Regions from separate parts of the Pseudomonas sp. BS3782 TE3695 genome, predicted to be linked through region 1. Evidence: riboswitches for the same ligand, from Rfam matches in the RefSeq annotation. Region 1 holds a riboswitch; the other holds the start of a gene.
The links. Region 1 has a riboswitch for cobalamin ahead of cobO (cob(I)yrinic acid a,c-diamide adenosyltransferase). Riboswitches for the same ligand answer to the same signal wherever they lie in the genome.
Positions count from the first base shown of each region.

Region 2: another riboswitch for cobalamin. It lies ahead of cobW (cobalamin biosynthesis protein CobW); the one in region 1 lies ahead of cobO (cob(I)yrinic acid a,c-diamide adenosyltransferase).

Region 1 covers NZ_JBNDKB010000001.1:5,228,416-5,239,335, reverse strand. The annotation lists gene hda (DnaA regulatory inactivator Hda) at 1-488, shown strand, start outside; gene ABH909_RS23575 (C40 family peptidase) at 717-1,355, shown strand; gene ABH909_RS23570 (C40 family peptidase) at 1,521-2,057, shown strand; gene ABH909_RS23565 (PQQ-dependent sugar dehydrogenase) at 2,177-3,484, opposite strand; gene ABH909_RS23560 (hypothetical protein) at 3,552-4,136, opposite strand; cobalamin riboswitch at 4,291-4,523, shown strand; gene cobO (cob(I)yrinic acid a,c-diamide adenosyltransferase) at 4,606-5,217, shown strand; gene ABH909_RS23550 (cobyrinate a,c-diamide synthase) at 5,228-6,610, shown strand; gene bluB (5,6-dimethylbenzimidazole synthase) at 6,607-7,257, shown strand; gene cbiB (adenosylcobinamide-phosphate synthase CbiB) at 7,254-8,162, shown strand; gene cobD (threonine-phosphate decarboxylase CobD) at 8,155-9,147, shown strand; gene ABH909_RS23530 (cobyric acid synthase) at 9,159-10,616, shown strand; gene cobU (bifunctional adenosylcobinamide kinase/adenosylcobinamide-phosphate guanylyltransferase) at 10,767-10,920, shown strand, end outside.
Region 2 covers NZ_JBNDKB010000001.1:4,293,349-4,304,268, reverse strand. The annotation lists gene ABH909_RS19260 (CbtB domain-containing protein) at 1-195, opposite strand, end outside; cobalamin riboswitch at 317-544, opposite strand; cobalamin riboswitch at 743-956, shown strand; gene cobW (cobalamin biosynthesis protein CobW) at 1,057-2,130, shown strand; gene cobN (cobaltochelatase subunit CobN) at 2,134-6,051, shown strand; gene ABH909_RS19245 (ATP-binding protein) at 6,234-7,241, shown strand; gene ABH909_RS19240 (vWA domain-containing protein) at 7,361-7,897, shown strand; gene ABH909_RS19235 (phospholipase D-like domain-containing protein) at 8,088-9,734, shown strand; partial or broken gene ABH909_RS19230 (transporter substrate-binding domain-containing protein) at 10,236-10,348, shown strand; gene ABH909_RS19225 (RidA family protein) at 10,472-10,861, shown strand.

The sequences.
Region 1 (10,920 bases):
GGGAGCGGGCGGTGTACTTGCCGTTGGCCGAGTTGCTGGACCGCGGCATCGAAATCCTCGATCACCTCGAACAATACGAACTGGTCTGCCTGGACGATCTGCAGGCCGTCGCCGGCAAGGCAGATTGGGAAGAGGCGCTGTTTCATCTATTCAATCGCTTGCGTGACAGCGGCCGGCGCCTGCTGATCGCCGCCTCGACATCCCCGCGTGAATTGCCGGTGAAGCTGGCGGATCTCAAGTCGCGGCTGACACTGGCACTCATCTTCCAGATGCGTCCACTCTCTGACGAAGATAAATTGCGTGCCTTGCAGTTACGCGCATCGCGCCGTGGCCTGCACCTGACCGACGAGGTCGGGCATTTTATCTTGACCCGTGGTACTCGCAGCATGAGCGCGCTTTTCGAGTTGCTCGAGCGCCTCGATCAGGCCTCCCTTCAAGCTCAGCGCAAGCTGACAATCCCGTTCCTGAAAGAAACCCTGGGTTGGTAAAGGAACCTGATCAGACTCAGGTTTTACGCGGGTTTCGGCATTTTCCAGGCGTCAACGAATCCGCTTTCCTGCAAGAGGGCAGGCTGCGCAAAGGTTCAAAATGGGCTTAAGCGCTTAGATGTAAACGAGAAACCGAAAAGTCACATACAGATCGATTGAATTTGCAAATGAGGATGATAGCGGGCATAGTCGCGGCTTCTTCAGAAACTATCAGCCACGGTCGTGCCCATGCTAAATCGCTTCGCACCCCTCGTGCCTCTCGCACTCGTCACCCTGTTGTTCGGTTGCGCTGCCCACTCTCCAGTGTCCCAGCAAGCGCCAAAACAGCAGGTTTCAAATTCAGTTACTGCGCAGTCTTCTTCCGTTCTTTTCCAGGAAGAGCTAACCACCGATAAAGAACTGGCAGACTTCGCCGGCGGCAAGTCGTACCAGCTTCCGGTTCTCGCCGACAGCATTCTCGAACGTGGCATGTCCCTGATCGGTACCCGTTATCGTTTCGGCGGCACCTCTGAAGCCGGTTTCGACTGCAGCGGCTTCATCGGTTACCTGTTTCGTGAAGAGGCCGGCATGAACCTGCCGCGCTCCACCCGCGAAATGATCAACGTTGACGCTCCTCTGGTTGCTCGCAGCGCCCTCAAACCGGGTGATCTGCTGTTCTTTGCCACCAATGGTCGTCGCGGTCGTGTCAGTCACGCCGGGATCTACCTGGGTGACAACCAGTTCATCCACTCCAGCAGCCGCAAAAGCGGTGGTGTCCGGATTGATAGCCTGGGCGACAGCTACTGGAGCAAAACCTTCATCGAAGCCAAACGCGCACTCGCGATGGCGCCGACTGCGGCCCCGACTATCGTCACGGCACGCAAGTAAGCGGACTGTTTGTAAGGCGAACTTAAAGTCTTACTTGAAGTTTGCCGCGTAGCCGCTAGAATCCTGATCTATTATTGATGGCAAACCGCCTGCGTTCTGCGCAGGCGGTTTTCTTTTCTGCCTTTTCGGTGGAAAAAGCCGCAGCCAGATCAGGATGTTCTGTTTATGACGATGTCGGCCCGCCTCACACTCATATTCTTCGCAGCGCTGCTCAGCGCCTGCGCCAGCCGCACACCGCCACCTGCGCCGGTGGTTCGCGCTCCCATTGTTTTCGGTCCTTCCCAAGCCTTTTCCCCTGCGGCAGAAGACGTGCTGTTTCGCGCGCTGGGCCTGGTGGGAACACCTTATCGCTGGGGCGGCAACACTCCGGATTCCGGGTTCGATTGCAGCGGTCTGATCGGTTACGTTTATCGCGATGTCGCCGGCATTTCCTTGCCGCGCTCCACCCGCGAGATGATCGGCATGCAAGCCCCCAGTGTCGGCAAGGAAGGCCTGCAAACCGGTGACCTGATTTTCTTCGCCACCAATGGCGGCTCCCAGGTCAGCCACGCCGGGATCTACGTCGGCGAAGGCCGCTTCGTCCACGCGCCAGCCACGGGCGGCACGGTCAAGCTGGACAGCCTGTCCAAGGCTTACTGGCAGAAAGCCTACCTGAGCGCCAAGCGTGTCTTGCAACCTGAGCATTTGGCACATAATCCCTAGAGGGGCGTTGTCTGCCGTAAAGGTAAGCGCTTGTTGGAAAAGATCGCAGCCTGCGGCAGCTCCCACAGGGTATATATCATCCAATGTAGGAGCTGCCGAAGGCTGCGATCTTTTGATGTTTATTTAGCCGCGGAAACGCGCCACACCTTGTTCCCCACATCATCCGCCACCAGTAAGCCTCCTTGCTGATCGATCACCACACCCACCGGCCGGCCCATGGCTTTTTCGTCGTCAGTGAGGAAACCGGTGAGCACATCCACCGGCTGCCCGCTCGGTTTGCCGGCGTTGAACGGCACGAAAATCACTTTATAGCCGCTGTGTGGCTTGCGGTTCCACGAGCCGTGTTGGCCGATGAAGGCACCTTGGGTGAACGGCGCGGGCAACTTGCTGCCTTCGGCGAACGTCAGGCCCAGTGACGCGGTATGCGGCCCCACCGCGTAGTCCGGTGCAATCGCCTTGGCCACCAGATCGGGGTTTTGCGGCTCGACGCGAATGTCGACGTGCTGGCCGTAATAGCTGTAGGGCCAGCCGTAGAACCCGCCGTCCTTCACGGAGGTGATGTAGTCCGGCACCAGGTCGCTGCCAATTTCGTCACGTTCATTGACGGCGGTCCACAGGGCGCCGCTCTGCGGTTCCCAGGCCAGGCCGTTTGGATTGCGAATCCCCGAGGCGAAGATCCGATGGTTGCCGGTGGCACGGTCCACCTCCCAGATCGCCGCGCGGCCTTCCTCCTGATCCATGCCGTTTTCACCAATGTTGCTGTTCGAGCCCACGGTGACGTACAGCTTGCTGCCATCCTTGCTGGCGATGACGTTTTTGGTCCAGTGATGATTCAGCGTGCCGCCCGGCAGATCGACCACCTTGATCGGCTGCGACTTGATCGCCGTCTCGCCGTTTTCATAGTGGAAACGCAGCAGGCGATCAGTGTCGGCGACGTACAGGTCATTGCCGACCAGGGTCATGCCGAAGGGCGAGTTGAGGTTTTCCAGGAATACCGTGCGGGTTTCGGCGATGCCATCGTGGTCCTTGTCCCGCAGCAGGGTGATGCGGTTCGGGCTGGGGACGCCGGCACCGGCGCGGCCCATGACTTTGCCCATGACCCAGCCGCGAATGCCTCCGCCAGGTTTAGGCGGTGCGTTGGTTTCGGCTACCAGTACGTCGCCGTTGGGTAGTACATAGAGCCAGCGCGGGTGTTCGAGGCCTTCGGCAAACGCCGCCACTTGAGTCCCTGGTGCGGCGGCAGGTTTCTTGCCTTCAGGCCAGCCGATCGCCGGGGCGATGTTCACCGTCGGGATCAGGGTTTTATTCGGTTCTGGCAGCTTGGGCGAAGGGCCTGTGCCATCCGAGACTTGCAGTCTGGAGGTTTCACCACAGGCAGCGAGCCCTCCGGCGAGCGCGATGATGAAAGCGAGCTGGGGTTTGCGCATTACGATCTTCCCTATGAATGCATTGATGTAATCATAGAGAAGCGTAGACGCTCGATGGTTCAACCGGTCAGCCGCGGGCTTCCTTGAGCACAATAGCGATGCCCGGATGATAGTTGCCGGCTTCATTACGCAACTTGCGGTAGGCGTAAGGGAAATACCAGGCCACGGCGCAGGTGTGTTCCTTTTGCAGGTCATCGACCATGTCCTGGAGTTCCTCCGGGGTGGCGCTGTGCTGGGCTTTTTGTGGCGCGACAAACAGACAGCCGAGTTTCAGGTCGCTGGCGTAGCTGATTCGCTTCGCATCGCTGGTGATGTCCGCCAGCGCCTGGGTGAGGTTCAGGCTATTGACCCGTGGCCAGCGCTGGGTGGCTTGGAGATATGCGCGTTCTTCGCTGCTGGCGATAAACAGATCGGCGCGGGCGTTACGTTCGCCTTCTTCAATCTGTTTGCGGGTCGACGTCTGTGCCAGCGTGACCATTTCTGCCATCCAGGCCGCGGCGGAGAGCAGGCCGAGGTTGGCGTTTTCGTCATACCAGTAAGGTGTATCGTTATCGCCGCGCACGGCGTTGTAGCGGTCGATACAGTCAAACCAGCGTTCCAGCACCGGCCGCAGGAATTCCAGCTTCGGATTGCTGATGATCATGCCTTGCATGTGGCTCACCCTTGTTATTGTGTTGTCAGGTTGTGGCTCTTTGATATCACTGCTGACAGTGTGGCACAAGATTGGCGTCAGTTAATTGATCGATGGCAGTTATTCGCTCAGCGGTGTCCCGGCTTTAATTGACGCTCCATCCCCAACCCTCTAACCTTCGCGGCTTGTTTCAGGTGCTCTGTGACCTTGGTCGACAGAGTGAAACAGGGAAGCCGGTGAGTGACTATCTTCAAGCGACGAAGAGTCATGATCCCGGCGCTGCCCCCGCAACGGTAAATGAGAGAAGACTGCGCCTTGAGCCACTGTGTTGATATCAACATGGGAAGGCGCGCGGTCAGGCGCAAGCCGCTCATGAGCCCGGAGACCGGCCTGATTCATCCAACGGCATCACGGTGGGCGATGCCAGGCTTGTTGCCGTCTATTCTTGTGCCTGCCCGCCGTTATCCAGCCTCAACGGAGAGCTCCCCCCATGACTGATACTCCCGATCGTGACGAACGCCATCTGGCGCGCATGCTGCGCAAAAAAGCGGTGATCGACGAACGCATCGCCAACTCGCCGAATGAATGCGGTTTGCTGCTGGTGCTCTCTGGCAACGGCAAAGGCAAGAGCAGCTCGGCGTTCGGCATGCTTGCGCGGGCCATGGGCCATGGCATGCAGTGCGGCGTGGTGCAGTTCATCAAGGGGCGCAACAGCACCGGCGAGGAGCTGTTCTTCCGGCGCTTCCCGGAGCAGGTGCGTTTTCATGTGATGGGCGAGGGCTTCACCTGGGAAACTCAGGATCGCCAGCGTGACATCGCCGCCGCCGAAGCCGCCTGGGCAGTGTCCCGCGAATTGCTGCGTGATCCGGCCATTGGCCTGGTAGTGCTCGATGAACTGAACATCGCCCTCAAGCACGGCTACCTCGATCTCGATCAGGTGCTCAGCGACTTGCAGGCGCGTCCGCCGTTGCAGCACGTGGTGGTCACCGGTCGCGGCGCCAAACCGGAGATGATCGAGCTGGCCGACACCGTCACTGAAATGGGCATGATCAAGCACGCCTTCCAGGCCGGAATCAAAGCGCAAAAAGGCGTCGAGTTGTGAACTGCATTTTATGAATAGCCATCGTCAATGCCCGGCGGTACTGATCGCCGCGCCGGCCTCCGGTCAGGGCAAGACCACCGTCACCGCCGCGCTCGCCCGTTTGCATCGCAATCAGGGGCGCAAGGTTCGCGTGTTCAAATGCGGCCCGGACTTTCTCGACCCGATGATTCTCGAGCGCGCCAGCGGCGCACCGGTTTATCAACTCGACATGTGGATGGTCGGCGAGCAAGAAAGTCGACGGCTATTGTGGGAAGCCGCTGGCGAAGCCGACCTGATCCTCATCGAAGGCGTCATGGGGCTGTTCGACGGTACGCCGTCCAGCGCCGATCTGGCGCGGCACTTCGGTGTGCCGGTGCTCGGCGTGATCGATGGCACCGCCATGGCGCAGACGTTTGGCGCGCTGGCCCTGGGCCTTGCGCGTTATCAGCCGGATTTGCCGTTTGCCGGTGTGTTGGCCAACCGGGTCGGCACCGTGCGCCATGCGCAATTGCTCGAAGGCAGCCTGACTGAAGGTTTGCGCTGGTACGGCGCGTTGTCCCGGGAGACCGGGATCGAATTGCCGAGTCGGCATCTCGGCCTGGTTCAGGCCAGTGAATTGAACGATCTCGACCTGCGTCTCGATGCGGCGGCCGACTCTTTGGCCAGCAGTTGCGATGTGGCGCTGCCGCCAGCCGTGGAATTCGCCGCGCCTGAAATGATCGCCGCCGAACCGTTGCTGGCCGGTGTGCGGATTGCCGTGGCCCGGGACGAAGCTTTCGCGTTTACCTACGGCGCGAGCCTGGATCTGCTGCGGGCCATGGGCGCCGAATTGACGTTCTTTTCGCCGATCCGCGACAGCGAATTACCTGAGGCAGACAGCCTCTATCTGCCGGGCGGCTACCCCGAATTGCACCATGTGGCGTTGTCACAAAACACGCCGATGCTGACCGCGATCCGCGCGCACCATGCGGCGGGCAAACCGTTGCTGGCCGAGTGTGGCGGCATGCTGTATTTGCTGGATTCCTTGACCGATGTCGAGGGCACTCGCGCTGAACTGGTTGGCTTGCTGGCCGGTGATGCGGTGATGCAAAAGCGTCTTGCCGCGTTGGCCTTGCAGGCAGTCGAGTTGCCGGAAGGTTTGCTGCGTGGGCACACTTATCACCACTCGTTGACCAGCACCGGACTTGAGCCGATTGCTCGAGGTTTGAGCCCCAATGGCGGGCGAGGGGCGGAGGCGGTTTATCGTAAGGGGCGGATGACGGCTTCTTATGTGCACTTTTATTTCCCGTCCAATCCATCGGCGATTGCCGCGCTATTTTTGCCTGACCTTGAGGACGCCTTCGCGAGCAAGCCTGCTCCCACAGGGGAACGCATTTCAAATGTGGGAGCGGGCTTGCTCGCGAAGAGGCCATGACCGACAACACATTTTCCGAAGCCGAACGCGCAGCCGTTTACCGAGTCATTGCCGAGCGCCGCGACATGCGGCACTTCAGCGGCGGCACCGTCGAGCCTGCGTTATTGAGGCGTCTGCTCGAAGCCGCGCACCAGGCGCCGAGTGTCGGCCTGATGCAGCCCTGGCGTTTCATCCGCATCAGCGACCGGGCCCTGCGCGGCAAGATCCAGCAACTGGTGGAAGACGAACGCATCCGCACTGCCGAAGCCCTCGGCGAGCGCTCCGACGAATTCATGAAGCTCAAGGTCGAAGGCATCAACGACTGCGCCGAGGTGCTGGTCGCTGCACTGATGGACGATCGAGAGCGGCACATTTTCGGCCGTCGTACGCTGCCGGAAATGGACATGGCGTCGCTGTCCTGCGCCATCCAGAACCTTTGGCTCGCCTCCCGCGCCGAAGGCCTGGGCATGGGCTGGGTGTCATTGTTCGAGCCACAAGCGCTGGCGGACTTGCTGGGTTTACCGACCGGCGCCAAGCCGTTGGCCGTCCTTTGTCTGGGGCCGGTCAAGGAATTCTACCCGGCGCCAATGCTGGTACTCGAAGGCTGGGCGCAGGCGCGTCCGCTCAGCGAATTGCTGTATGAAAATTATTGGGGAGTGAGTCAATGAGTGTGGCGTTGTTGAGTGTCGCCGCGGTCGCGCTGGATGCGCTACTGGGTGAACCCAAACGCTGGCATCCGCTGGTGGCGTTCGGTCGTTTTGCCGATCGCATCGAGCAACGTTTCAACTCCGGTGGCCGTGGCTGGCGCAGTCACGGCGTTACGGCCTGGGTGATGGCGGTTGTGCCGCTGACCTTATTGGCCACCGCACTTTCCTGGGCGCCTTATGTCGGTTGGATCGTCGAGATTCTCGTGCTCTATTGCGCCCTTGGCATGCGCAGCCTTGGTGAGCACGTTGAGCCGGTGGCCAAGGCCCTGCGCAGCGATGATCTGATCGAGGCGCGCAAACGCGTCGGCTATCTGGTCAGCCGTCAGACCAGCGAACTGGATGAAACCGAAGTCGCCCGCGCCGCCACCGAATCGGTGCTGGAGAACGGCAGCGATGCAGTATTCGCCGCGCTGTTCTGGTTTGCCGTGGCGGGTGCGCCCGGCGTGGTGCTCTATCGCCTGAGCAACACCCTCGATGCGATGTGGGGTTATCGCAACGATCGCTTCGAACGTTTCGGTTGGGCGGCGGCGAAGATCGATGATGTTCTGAATTACATTCCCGCACGCCTGGTGGCGTTGACCTACGCGTTGCTGGGCAAAACCCGACTGGCGCTGAAGTGCTGGCGCACCCAGGGCCCGACTTGGGACAGCCCGAATGCCGGGCCGGTGATGGCGGCCGGTGCTGGCGCGCTGGGTGTCGAGTTGGGTGGGGCGGCGATTTATCACGGTGAACTGCATCAGCGTCCGCAATTGGGCGAAGGCGTGCCGGCGGATGCCGATTCCATCGACCGTGGCTGGCAATTGGTCCAGCGCGGGGTATGGTTATGGCTGCTGATTCTTTGCGTGGGGGCGGAGTTTTATGCTTGAGCACGGGGGCCGCTTGCGCAAGGCGGCGCTTCAATACGGCATTGCCGAAGCCGATTGGCTCGACCTGTCCAGTGGCCTCGCGCCTTGGCCATTCCCGGTCCCGGACATCCCGCTGCGAGCCTGGGCGCGGTTGCCGGAAACCGATGACGGTCTGGAGCAGGCAGCCTGCGACTATTACGGTGCGGCTCAAGTGTTGCCGGTGGCCGGCTCGCAAATGGCGATCCAGTTGCTGCCGCGTTTGCGCCGGGCCGGCAAGGTCGGCGTGCTGTCGCCGTGTTACGCCGAACACGCCGAAGCCTGGCGACGCAACGGTTACATCGTGCGCGAAGTGCTGGAGTCGGAAGTCGATTTCTTTCTCGACAGCCTCGACGTGCTAGTGGTGGTCAACCCGAACAATCCCACTGGGTTGAGCCTGACCCCGGCTCGCCTGCTGGATTGGCATGCGCGGCTGGCCCAGCGCGGTGGCTGGCTGGTGGTGGACGAGGCGTTCATGGACAACACCCCGCATTTGAGCCTGGCGCCGTTTACCCATCAGATCGGTTTGATCGTGCTGCGCTCCTTCGGCAAATTCTTCGGCCTGGCCGGTGTGCGGCTGGGGTTTGTGCTGGCCGAGCGCAAGTTGCTCAAACTGCTGGCCGAACAGGTCGGGCCTTGGGCGGTCAGCGGTCCGACCCGAGTGCTGGGCCAGGCGTGTCTGACGGATACGGAAGGGCACACTCGACAACGCATTCGTACCGATGAGGCCGGCGAGCGTCTGGCGTTGCTGCTTGAACAGTACGGTCTTAAACCCCAGGGCGGCTGCGCATTGTTCCAATGGCTGATCACCGAGTGCGCCGAAGCACTGCACGAATTCATGGCCCGGCGCGGCATTCTGCTGCGGTTGTTCACCCACAACAGCAGCGTGCGGTTTGGCTTGCCGGCGGATGAGGCGGATTGGCTGCGTCTTGAGCAAGCGCTTGAAGCCTACGTTAAGGAAGCGCAATGACTACGTTGAGGATGCAAGGCGCAACTTTGATGGTGCAGGGCACTACATCGGACGCCGGTAAAAGCACACTGGTGACGGCGCTGTGTCGCTGGGTAACCCGCCAAGGTGTCAGCGTCGTGCCGTTCAAGCCGCAGAACATGGCCCTCAACAGCGCGGTGACCGCTGACGGTGGCGAGATTGGTCGCGCTCAAGCGGTGCAGGCCCAGGCCGCCAACCTTGAACCGCACACCGACATGAATCCGGTGCTGCTCAAACCCAATAGTGATACCGGTGCTCAAGTGATCATTCATGGCCGTGCAGTCACGACGATGAACGCGGTCGCCTATCACGACTACAAGGCCATCGCCATGCAAGCGGTACTGGCCTCCCATGAGCGGCTGAGTGCGGCATATCCGGTGGTGATGGTCGAAGGGGCGGGGTCGCCGGCAGAGATCAACCTGCGGGCCGGCGACATCGCCAACATGGGGTTTGCCGAGGCGGTGGACTGCCCGGTCGTACTGATTGCCGACATCAATCGCGGTGGGGTTTTTGCGCATTTGGTCGGTACGCTGGAGTTGCTGTCCCCCAGCGAACAGGCGCGGGTCAAAGGCTTCATCATCAACCGGTTCCGCGGCGACATCGCCTTGTTGCAGCCAGGCCTCGATTGGCTGGAGGAGCGCACTGGCAAACCGGTGATCGGGGTTTTGCCGTATGTGATGGACCTGCATCTTGAGGCCGAGGACGGTATCGATCAGCGGCAGGCCGACAAGGCCGATCGAGTGCTCAACGTGGTGGTGCCGGTACTGCCGCGCATCAGCAACCACACCGATTTCGATCCGCTGCGCCTGCATCCGCAAGTGGACTTGCAATTCATCGGCCCCGGTCAGGCGATTCCGCCGGCCGACCTGATCATTCTTCCCGGCTCGAAAAGCGTGCGCAGCGACCTCGCGTATCTGCGGGCCAACGGTTGGGACACGGCGATCTCGCGGCACTTGCGCTATGGCGGAAAAGTGCTGGGGATCTGCGGCGGTCTTCAAATGCTCGGCGAGCAGGTGCACGACCCGCTGGGCCTCGAAGGCGCGCCCGGTTCCAGTGCCGGTTTGGGCTTGCTGGCGTTCGAAACGCAACTCGAAGAAGAGAAGCAGTTGCGCAATGTGCGTGGGCGTCTGGCGCTGGAAGATGCACAGGTCAGCGGCTATGAAATTCATGCCGGCGTGACCACCGGGCCCGCGTTGGAAAGCGCCGCGGTGCAGCTCGACGATGGTCGCTGCGATGGCGCACAAAGTGTCGATGGGCAGATCTTCGGTACGTATCTGCATGGCCTGTTCGAGTCACCGGCGGCATGCAGTGCGTTGTTGCGTTGGGCCGGGTTGCAGGCTGTGCAAGAGGTCGATTACCACGCCTTGCGCGAGCGCGATATCGAACGGCTGGCGGATCTGGTGGAGAAGCATCTGGATACCTCGCTGTTGCGTGAGCTCTGTGGTTTTTAGAGTGAATGTGCTGGCCTCTTCGCGAGCAAGCCCGCTCCCACATTGGATGTGAGGTGTTACTCCATTTTGTGACCAATACAATTCCCCCTGTGGGAGCGGGCTTGCTCGCGAAGACTGAAGTGGCCTCACTGCACATTTTAAGGAATGACCATGCTGCAACTGATCCTCGGCGGCGCCCGTTCCGGCAAAAGTCGCCTGGCTGAAAAGCTCGCTACCGACAGCGCTCTGGTCGTGACGTATATCGCCACCAGCCAACCCCTGGACGGCGAAATGAACGAACGGGTAGCCCATCATCGCGCCCGTC
Region 2 (10,920 bases), 940 kb from region 1:
GAATGCGGCGCTGTGACGGGTATCGTGCGCGGCGTTGTGTACCGCTTCGATGTGCGAGAAACCGGCGAAATACACAAGGCTGGCGCCAAGGATCGACGCACAAAAAGCGGCGGTCAGGCGTTGGCTCAGGGTAGTGGTGGTGCTGATCGTGCTCTTTTTATCGGTGTTGCTGGCGGTGCTGCTGATGATCGACATGGCGCTTCCCTCTGGTCTGTCAGCGGGTGAATAGAGCGCATGAAAACCTCCGCACGCCGGGGCACGCCGAGATTTCGAACAGCGCCCGCCCACCGCGGGTTTGTTATTCAGTGAACGTAAAAGTCACTTTGTGTTGCGGGCCGGTCTCCGGGCTCGCGAGGGGCAGGGCTTGCGCCCAGACCTGCAAGCATCACCTTCCCATGCCATATGACGGGCACAGTGGATCTGACGCTTCACTCGCTTACCGTTGCGGGGGCAGCACCGGACTGACATGGCTTTAGAGTAAAGCACATGATTCACCGGTTTCCCGTTTCACCCTGTGAAGGGCACCCGTAACAAGGCGTGTAGGAGAGCATGGGCGGGGGTTGGGCGTCAATTGGCAAGGGTTCTCACTTGGATGCCCGCTGCTGACTGGCTCTTTGTAGGAGCTGCCGAAGGCTGCGATCTTTTGATGTTGCTTTCAAAAACAAGATCAAAAGATCGCAGCCTTCGGCAGCTCCTACAGGGGGGCGGCGTGCTCAGTGATTGACCCGCCCCCACACGATGCGTAGCCTTGCGCTTTCGAGGTTCTTCGGCATTTGCCGAAGCTAAGAAGGGAACGCGGTCGATGCCGCGGCTGCCCCCGCAACTGTGAACGGTGATGTTCGCTGCCACGCCACTGCAAACCCTGATCCATCAGGTTCGCGGGAAGGCGCAGCAAACGCCAGTCGAACGATTGGCACACCGTCAGCCAGGAGACCTGCCTCGACACAGATTCTCACTACAACCGGGCGGGGTGATCCGGTGGCGAACTCTTCCACGCGCGCATCCGCCGCTGCGATTGTCGTCCCGTATGCCCGCTATCTTGCCAAAGGGCATCCGATGAAAACACTGGCTAAACTCCCCGTCACCATCGTTACCGGCTTCCTCGGCTCGGGCAAAACCACCTTGCTGCGCCACATGCTCGACAACGCCCAGGGCCGTCGTATCGCGGTGATCGTCAACGAGTTCGGCGAGCTGGGCATCGACGGCGAAATCCTCAAGCAGTGCTCGATCGGTTGCACCGAAGAAGAAGCCAACGGTCGCGTTTATGAACTGGCCAACGGCTGCCTGTGCTGCACCGTTCAGGAAGAATTCTTCCCGGTGATGCGCGAACTGGTGGCCCGTCGCGGCGACCTCGACCACATCCTCATCGAAACCTCGGGCCTGGCCCTGCCAAAGCCTTTGGTTCAAGCCTTCCAGTGGCCAGAAATCCGCAGCGCCTGCACCGTTGACGCGGTGATCACCGTGGTCGACAGCCCGGCCGTCGCTGCTGGTACCTTCGCTGCGTTCCCGGATCAGGTCGACGCCATGCGCAAACTTGACCCGAACCTGGACCACGAATCGCCGCTGCATGAGCTGTTCGCCGACCAACTGGCCAGCGCCGACCTGGTGATCCTCAACAAGGCCGATCTGATCAGCGCCGCAGACCTGGCCCGCGTGCGCCTGGAAGTCGCCGAAGAACTGCCGCCAGCGGTGAAAGTCATCGAAGCCAGCAGCGGTCGTCTGCCACTGGACGTGCTGATCGGCCTCGGCGCCGGTTCCGAAGAACACATCGACAGCCGGCACAGCCATCACGATCATCACCATGAAGGTGAAGACGGCCATCACGATGACCACGACCACGACGCATTCGATTCCATCTCGATCGAGCTGCCACAAGCCGACGAAAGCCTGCTGATGGATGCGCTGACTCAATTGGTGGTCCAGCACGGCATCCTGCGAGTCAAAGGTTTTGCAGCGGTGCCGAACAAACCGATGCGCCTGCTTATCCAGGGCGTGGGCACGCGTTTCGACAAGCACTTCGACCGTCAGTGGGGTGCTGAAGAAGCGCGCAGCACCCGTCTGGTGTTGATCGGTCAGGGCCTGGACGCCGCTGCGCTCGAAGCGCAATTGCGCGCTGCGCTCAGCGTTTAAGCCATGCACCTGCTCAGGACCCAGCCCGGCGGTTTCGTGTCGGATGACAACATTGCCGACCTTGGACAAACCCCCGCCGAGCTGGTGATCCTGTGCAGCGGCGATTCCAGCCTGGCGTTGCTCGCCGAAGCGGCGCAACAGTTGCCCGACGATTACCCGAGCGTGCGCCTGGCCAACCCGATGCAGGTGCAGAACCACGCCTCGGTCGATCTCTATGTCGATGAAGTGCTGCGCCACGCCAAGGTGATTCTGATCTCGCTGCACGGCGGCATCGCCTATTGGCGTTACGGCATTGAGCGGCTGGTGGAATTGTCCGAGCGCGGTGTGCAGCTGATTCTGGTGCCGGGGGACGATCGCCCGGACCCGGAACTCAGTGACCTGAGCACCGTAACCGCGCAAGACCGCGACCGGCTCTGGCACTTCCTGCGTCAGGGCGGCATGGCCAACGCACTCGACCTGTTTCGCTGCCTCGCCAATCGCTGGCTGGATCGCGACTACTCATGGTCCGAGCCGCAAACCCTGCCACGCACGGCGATCTACCACCCGCACAAAAGCCCCGCTGAGTTGAGTGATTGGCAAGCCGACTGGCAAGCTGATCAGCCGGTGGCGGCGGTGCTGTTTTACCGCTCGCATTTGCAGGCGGCGAACACCGGTTTCATCGATATTTTCTGCCAGTGTCTGCAGGCAGCGGGGTTGAATCCGTTGCCGATTGCGCTGGCCAGTTTGAAAGAGCCCGGCTGCCTGACGGTGGTTGAGGACTTGCTGGATGAAGCCGAGGCGGGGGTGATTCTCAACACCACCGGTTTCGCCCAGTCCAGCCCCGAAGCGCCGCACCTGCGGCCGTTTCGCCGCAACATTCCAGTGATTCAAGCGATCTGCGCCCAGGACAATGAACCCGGTTGGCGCGCCAGCGAACAAGGCCTCGGTCCCCGCGACCTGGCGATGCACATCGCACTGCCGGAGCTGGACGGGCGGATCATCAGCCGGCCGATCAGTTTCAAGGACCTGGCCTGGCGCAGCGAGCGCAGTCAGTCAGACGTGGTCTGCTACCGGCCGCAACCTGAGCGCATGGATTTTGTCGCCGAACTGGCCCGGCGCTGGATCGATCTGGCGCGGGTGCCCAACGGCGAAAAACGCATCGCCCTGATCCTCGCCAACTACCCGACTCGCGATGGGCGTATCGGCAACGGCGTCGGCCTCGATACTCCGGCTGCGGCGTTGAACATCCTCCGAGCGCTGCACGCTGAAGGTTATCCGCTGCCGGCTGAATTGCCAGGCACCGGCACCGCGCTGATCCAGCAATTGCTCGGCGGCGTCAGCAACGACCTCGACACCCTCGATCAGCGTCCCTGTCATCAAAGCCTCGCGCTGGACGACTACAACCTGATGTTCAACGCGCTGCCCGAGGCCAATCGCCAAGCCGTGCTGGAGCGCTGGGGCGCGCCCGAAAGCGATCCAATGTTCCGTGGCGGACGAATGATGATTGCTGGTCTGCGCTTCGGCCTGACCTTTGTTGGCATTCAACCGGCCCGGGGTTATCAGGTTGACCCGAGCGCGGTCTATCACGACCCCGACCTGGTGCCGCCTCACGGTTATCTGGCGTTCTACTTCTGGTTGCGCAACACCTACGGCGCTCACGGCGTGATCCATGTGGGCAAGCACGGCAACCTCGAATGGCTGCCGGGCAAAGGCGTCGGGCTGTCGGAAAACTGCTGGCCGGATGCGTTGCTCGGGCCGCTGCCGAACATCTATCCGTTCATCGTCAACGACCCGGGCGAGGGCGCCCAGGCCAAGCGCCGCACCCAAGCGGTGATCATCGATCACCTGATGCCGCCGTTGACCCGCGCCGAAACCTACGGTCCGCTGCGCAATCTCGAATCGTTGGCCGATGAATATTACGAAGCGCAATTGCTCGATCCGCGCCGCGCCCGGGAACTGCAGCGCGACATTCTGCAACTGGTGCGCGACACGCACATCGACCGCGAACTGCAACTGGACGAGAAACTCGACAGCGATGCCGATGCAGCGATCTGGTTGCCGCGCCTGGACACGTACCTGTGCGACTTGAAGGAGTCGCAGATCCGCGATGGCCTGCACGTGTTTGGCGAGTCGCCGACCGGGCGATTGCGCATCGACACCTTGTTGGCCTTGCTGCGTATTCCCCGCGGAGATGGTCGTGGGGCGCAATCGAGCTTGCTGCGGGCGCTGGCCAAGGCGTTTGCGTTGGGGTTTGATCCATTGGATTGTGCGTTGGCCGAGCCCTGGAGCGGCCCTCGACCAGATGCCTTGTTGTCGATCAGCGATGAAGTCTGGCGCACGGCGGGCGATACCCGTGAACGTCTGGAACTGTTCGCCACTCAACTGATCTCGCTGAGTTTAAATACCGAGGTCGAGTTTCTGAACCCTCCCCAAGTCGAGCCAGGCCCCTGTGAGCGCGAGCCTTTGTGGCGAGGGAGCTTGCTCCCGTTGGGTCGCGAAGCGGCCCCAAAAAATGGGACTGCTGCGCAGTCCAACGGGAGCAAGCTCCCTCGCCACAAAGGTCCACAGGAGTCAGATTGGTCGGAAGTAGACGCCATCATCGACAACCTGCGCGAGGTCATTGCCCCGCGCCTGGACGCCTGCGGCCCAGCGGAAATGCGCGGCCTGCTCGACGCCCTCAGCGGCCGATTCGTCCCCGCTGGCCCGAGCGGCGCACCGAGTCGCGGACGGCTGGACGTACTGCCCACCGGGCGCAATTTCTATTCGGTGGACGTGCGCAACCTGCCAACCACCACCGCGTGGCGCATCGGCTTCCAGTCCGCAAACCTGATTCTTGAGCGACACTTGCAGGACCATGGCGATCACCTGCGGCAGCTCGGTCTGTCGGTCTGGGGCACCGCAACCATGCGCACCGGCGGCGATGACATCGCCCAGGCCATGGCGCTGATGGGCGTGCGTCCGGTGTGGGCGACGGGCAGCCAGCGGGTCGACGATTTCGAAATTTTGCCATTGAGCTTGCTGGACCGCCCACGGGTGGACGTGACCTTGCGCGTCTCCGGATTCTTCCGCGATGCCTTTGCCAACCTGATCCGGCTGTTCGACGCCGCTGTGCAAGCGGTCGCCGCGCTGGATGAACCGGACGATCTCAACCCGTTGGCGGCCAAGGTCCGCGCCGAGCGGCAAGCGTTGCTGGAATCCGGGCTGGATGAAGAAGCGGCGCGGCGTCAGGCCGGCTGGCGCATCTTCGGGGCCAAACCGGGTGCTTACGGAGCGGGCGTGCAGGGCGCCATCGACGGTCGCTTGTGGCAAAGCCGCGAAGACCTGGCCGAGGTTTACCTGAACTGGGGCGGCTATGCTTACGGCGGCTCTGACGAAGGCACCGCCGCTCGCGAACAGTTCGCCCAGCGTTTGAGCCAGGTGCAGGCGGTGCTGCAAAACCAGGACAACCGCGAGCACGACTTGCTCGATTCTAACGACTATTACCAGTTCCAGGGAGGCATGCTGGCGGCCGTCGAAAGCCTCAGCGGTGAAGCGGCGGCCAGTTACCATGGCGACCACAGTCAGCCGGATTTGCCGAAGATCCGCACCTTGAAGGAAGAGCTGAATCGGGTGATCCGTTTCCGGGCGGCCAATCCGAAATGGATCGACGGGGTCAAGCGTCATGGCTATAAAGGTGCGTTCGAACTGGCGGCGACGGTCGATAACCTGTTTGCCTTCGACGCCACCACGCAGTTGATCGACGACCACCAATATGCGTTGCTGGCGGATGCCTATTTGCTCGATCCAGCAACCCGGGAGTTTGTCCGCGAACACAATCCCCATGCCTTGCGCGACATGACCGAACGCATGCTCGAAGCGCAGCAGCGGGGGCTGTGGAAAGAGCCGGGCGAGTACCGCGAGGCGCTGGAGAATTTGTTGCTGGATATAGAAGAAGACGGGTAGCTGGCGAGCAAAGGACACCTGTGGCGAGGGAGCTTGCTCCCGCTGGGCTGCGCAGCAGCCCCAAAACTAAAACCAGGTTCTGTCAGGCACACCGCATTTTCAGGTTTACGACTGCTACGCAGCCGAGCGGGAGCAAGCTCCCTCGCCACAGAGTTATCACCGACCATGACCGAGATTTGAACATGACTGACACCCCACATTTCCCGCTCTCCGCCGTGGTCGGCGCCGATGACTTGAAGCTCGCGCTATACCTGACTGCCATCGACCCAAAAATCGGTGGCGTACTGATCGAAGGCCCGCGCGGCATGGCCAAATCCACCCTGGCCCGAGGTTTGGCGGACCTGTTGGCCAGCGGTCAATTCGTCACCTTGCCCCTGGGCGCCACCGAAGAACGATTGGTGGGCACCCTCGATCTCGACGCGGCCTTGAGCGAGGGCCGCGCGCAGTTTTCCCCCGGCGTACTGGCCAAGGCCGACGGCGGCGTGTTGTATGTCGATGAAGTCAATCTGTTGCCCGATCACCTCGTGGACCTGCTGCTCGACGTGGCCGCTAGCGGCACCAACCTGATCGAACGCGACGGAATTTCCCATCGGCATTCGGCGAAGTTTGTGCTGATCGGCACTATGAACCCGGAAGAGGGCGAGTTGCGTCCGCAATTGCTCGACCGCTTTGGCCTGAACGTCGCCCTCAGTGGCCACACCCCACCGGCCGAACGTGGTCAGATCATCCGTCGCCGACTGGATTTCGACAGCGACCCGCAAGGGTTCTGCGTCGAGTGGGAAAGTCAGCAACACGCACTGCGTGAGCGCTGCCAGAAGGCGCGCTCGGCACTGGCGAACATTCCCCTCGACGATGCCGCGCTGGCGCAGATAACCGAGCGCTGCTTTGCTGCCGGTGTCGATGGCCTGCGAGCCGATCTGGTCTGGCTACGTGCAGCTCGGGCCCATGCGGCCTGGCGCGGAGCGAATGCCATTGGCGAAGAAGATATCGACGCGGTCGCCGAGTTAGCCTTGCGCCATCGCCGTCGCGAATACTCGCCACCGGCGCCGCACCAATCCCAGGCACCGCAGCCGCCCTCGAACGGGCACGCCAATCCGAGCGAAGGTCAGGGCCAGTGGGGCGAAATGCCCGCCCAGGCGCTGCCGGTCGGCGCCCGACGTGAGGTGCCGAGCTGGCCAAAAAAGCCCTAGGCATTCGCCCTCGATCGGACGCGGGGGCGAATGCCAGACCCCGTGCAGGACGGCTGAATCACGGCAAACAGGGCAAGCGTTACGCGGCCCTGAGCGGATCGATCAATTGGCCCGGCACGTTGCTCAATGGTCGACCGCGTCAACGCGACGATGTGCTGTTTCACCTGCGCACCCGCAGCCCTCATGAGTTATGGCTGGTGATCGTCGACGCCTCGGCCTCGACCCGGCGCCATCAAGCGTTGAGCGATGCCAAGGGCTTGTTGGCACAACTGTTCGACGACGCCTATCGACAGCGTGCGCGCCTGGCGTTGCTGACCGCCAGCGGTCATATGCCGAAGTGGCAGGTGCAAGGGTTGAAAGCCTCGGCTGGCTTGCGCGACTGGCTCGACGGGCTCGGGGCCGGCGGCGGTACGCCGATGCTGGCAGCGTTGGGCGAGGCAGGGCTCTGGCTGGCGGCTCGGCAGAAGCGTTTTCCGGCAGAGCAGCAACGGCTGCTGCTGGTGACGGATGGACGACTGAAGGAATGGTCAGCGTTGCCAACACTCGATTGCCCGGGGCTGCTGATCGACATCGAGCGCGGGCCGATTCGTCTTGGCCGGGCTAAAGTGTTGGCGGCTCAACTGCAAACGCATTATCAACATATCGATGAGCTGTAGCAGGGCGAAAAGATCGCAGCCTTCGGCAGCTCCTACAGGGAGCGGGTACATCCGCAAATGATGGGTGAGTAGCGGGTACATCCGCGAATGATTGGCGCACATGCGGGTACATCCGCGTATGGCGGGTGTGCCACAATCGGTGTAGGAGCTGCCGAAGGCTGCGATCTTTTGATCTTCACAGGAGTGACCCATGCGCGTTCTAGCCCGCAACGATCAGGACGATTTCCGCGTCAAAGCCTACGCTGGCACCAATGGCGTGTTGCTGGCAATCGATCTGGCCGAACCCCGCCGCAAAGGCCTGCTGGGTTTCGCCATCGAAAAACAGCAAGGCAGCAAACCCTGGCTGTTTCTGTTCAACAGCCTGACTTTCCCCGGCAAGGCTCATACGTTCCCCCAGTTTCGCGCCACCCCCAGCGATGCCGCGCCGTTGCAGAAATTTCGCTGGGCCGATTACGCGGTCAATCCGGGCGTGACGATCCATTATCGAGTTCACCTGGCCTACGGCACCGCCGATGCGCCGCAGCTGGGTGAGTTTCTGGAGGTGACGCTCACAACCGACAATGGCCTTCCAGCGGGCCAGAGCGTAATCTTCAACCGGGCAGTGGCCGCGAGTCAGGCCTTCCAGCGCAAATTCGCCGACCTCGATGCGCTGCTCAGCGCCAACAAAAAACTGGCCATCGAAGAATGGCCCGACGCTGCGCGGCAATGGCTGGAAAATGGCCTGCTCGCACGTTTGCTGGGGTTTATCGAACGGGCTGAGGATGATCAGTGGGCGCTGGACATCGCGATCTATGAATACCAGTTGCAGGTGATCGTCGATGCGGTGAACGCCGCTTTCGAGCGCGGCGTAAAGGTTCGGGTTTTGTACCACGCCCAACCGGACGAGGACACCACCGCACTGAACGAAGCCCGCCTGGAAAAAATCCCGGCGGCGAACAAGCGCGGGCGGGTCACACACAACATCTTTCACAACAAGTTCATGGTCCTGAGCCGGCTCGACGCAGCGGGGCAGCATCAGCCCGAAGCGGTACTGTGTGGCAGCACCAATTTCACCGCCAACGGCGTTTATCGTCAGGCCAACGTGGTGCATGTGCTGGACGACGCTCGGGTTAGTGCCAGTTATCTGCAAACCTTCGAACAGGTCTGGGGCACGCCAGCAGACGTGGGCGCCACCCGGGAATGGCTCACGGAAAACAATCCGATGCAGCCGGAGCAGGCGCTGTTCGCCGGCTTCTCACCGCGCTCGGGCCAGGGCGACTTGCGTGAGTTCGTCGACATCATCAATGCTGCCAAAAAAGACCTGCTGTTTGTCACGGCGTTCGCCTTGCCGGACGAAGTGCTCAACGCCTTGCTCGGCCTGCCCCACGACGACATCTTGCGTTACGGCCTGCAAAACACCGTCAGCAGCATCACCGGTTTCCACGCTGATCGCACCGCTCAATTTGCCGCCACCGCGCTGCTCAATACTGGTCTGGAAGGCTGGCTCAAGGAAAACATGAAAGGCCAGAAGGGCAGACTGCTGGTACACACCAAAGCCATCGTCGTCGACTTTACCAGTGACAAACCGACGATCATCAGCGGCAGTCACAACCTGAGTGAGGCGGCCAGTAACGGCAATGACGAGAACTACCTGATCATCCGTGGCGACACCGACCTGGCCGATCGTTACGGGCTGGAACTGCTGCGCTTTTACGAGCATTACCGGTTCCGCTACTTCGCAAAAAAACTGGCGCTCAAACAGGTCCGACCGTTGGCAGCGGACGATAGCTGGACCGATGATTATTACCTCGAAGGCGATCTGCGCATGTTGTCGCGGTTGCGCTTTGCCGGACGATAAACAGCCTGGCGGGCTCCCACAGGGGACCTGCGGTGAATCCATTTTTTGTGGACGCCGCAGATCAAAATGTGGGAGCGAGCCCTGCTCGCGATAGCGGTCTGTCAGACGACTCAAACTTGACCCATCAAACGCACATGCAACAGCTCCTGCGTCCGAGGCGCAGTGCATAACGTGCTGAGGGTTTTCTGGCCTGTTGACGTTAAAGGAGGCAAGCAGGTGGGTCTACTCTCAGAAATTACAGGTAGGGCTCTGCTTCATTTTGAATCGCTATGGCTCCAGATGGGGTGCAAGTACTCGAACGTTGTGTCCCACGGTAGCGTTCTCTTATATGTGCGTTTCGTAACGCCTTCCTCGCGCTCACGCGCATCCATCTGATTCAAAACACTTTCCAGACTCCCTGAGATTCCGCCCACAACCTATGGCACACTTTCTGCTGTCTATTCCGTTGTTACATACCATGTTCCGGTATAGCGGAATTAACACAACTCTGGAGTGCTTGCCATGCATCGCCGACCTCCGTTGTTTAAAGCGTGTGTTTTTCTGTTCGCGGCTTCGGCCCTGTCATGGGTGTCGCCCAAACGGCAGACAGCAAGCTCGACAGCGTACTGGCCCCTTAAAAATTGATCGAGGGCACCGGTGAGAAATGGCTGGAACTGTTCGAACGCCCGCAATCGCCGCGTCTGGCGGAATTTGTCAAGAACACTCGCTTTTAACGTTTTCAATCAGGAGAAACACCCATGAGCATTACTCGTTACGGCACTGGCAGCACCGCCGCTGGCGGTCAGCCTCGCCCTTTCGCCCGCGCCGTTGAAGCCGATGGCTGGCTGCATGTTTCCGGGCAGGTGCCGGCGCTGGATGGCGAGATCATCACTGGCGGCATTGTCGAACAGACCCACCAGACCATGAAGAACCTGATCGCGATTCTCGAAGAGGCCGGCTATGGCCTGGAAGATGTGGTGCGTGCTGGCGTATGGCTGGAGGATCCGCGGGATTTCACGAGTTTCAACAAGGTGTTTTCCGAGTACTTCAAAAGCGAACACGCCCCGGCGAGGGCCTGCGTGCAAGCGAACATGATGGTCGACTGCAAGGTCGAAATTGATTGCATCGCGTACAAGAAAAAGGCCTGAACCGAGAGCGCGGCTGATTGGCCCTTGTAGGAGCTGCCGAAGGCTGCGATCTTTTGGCG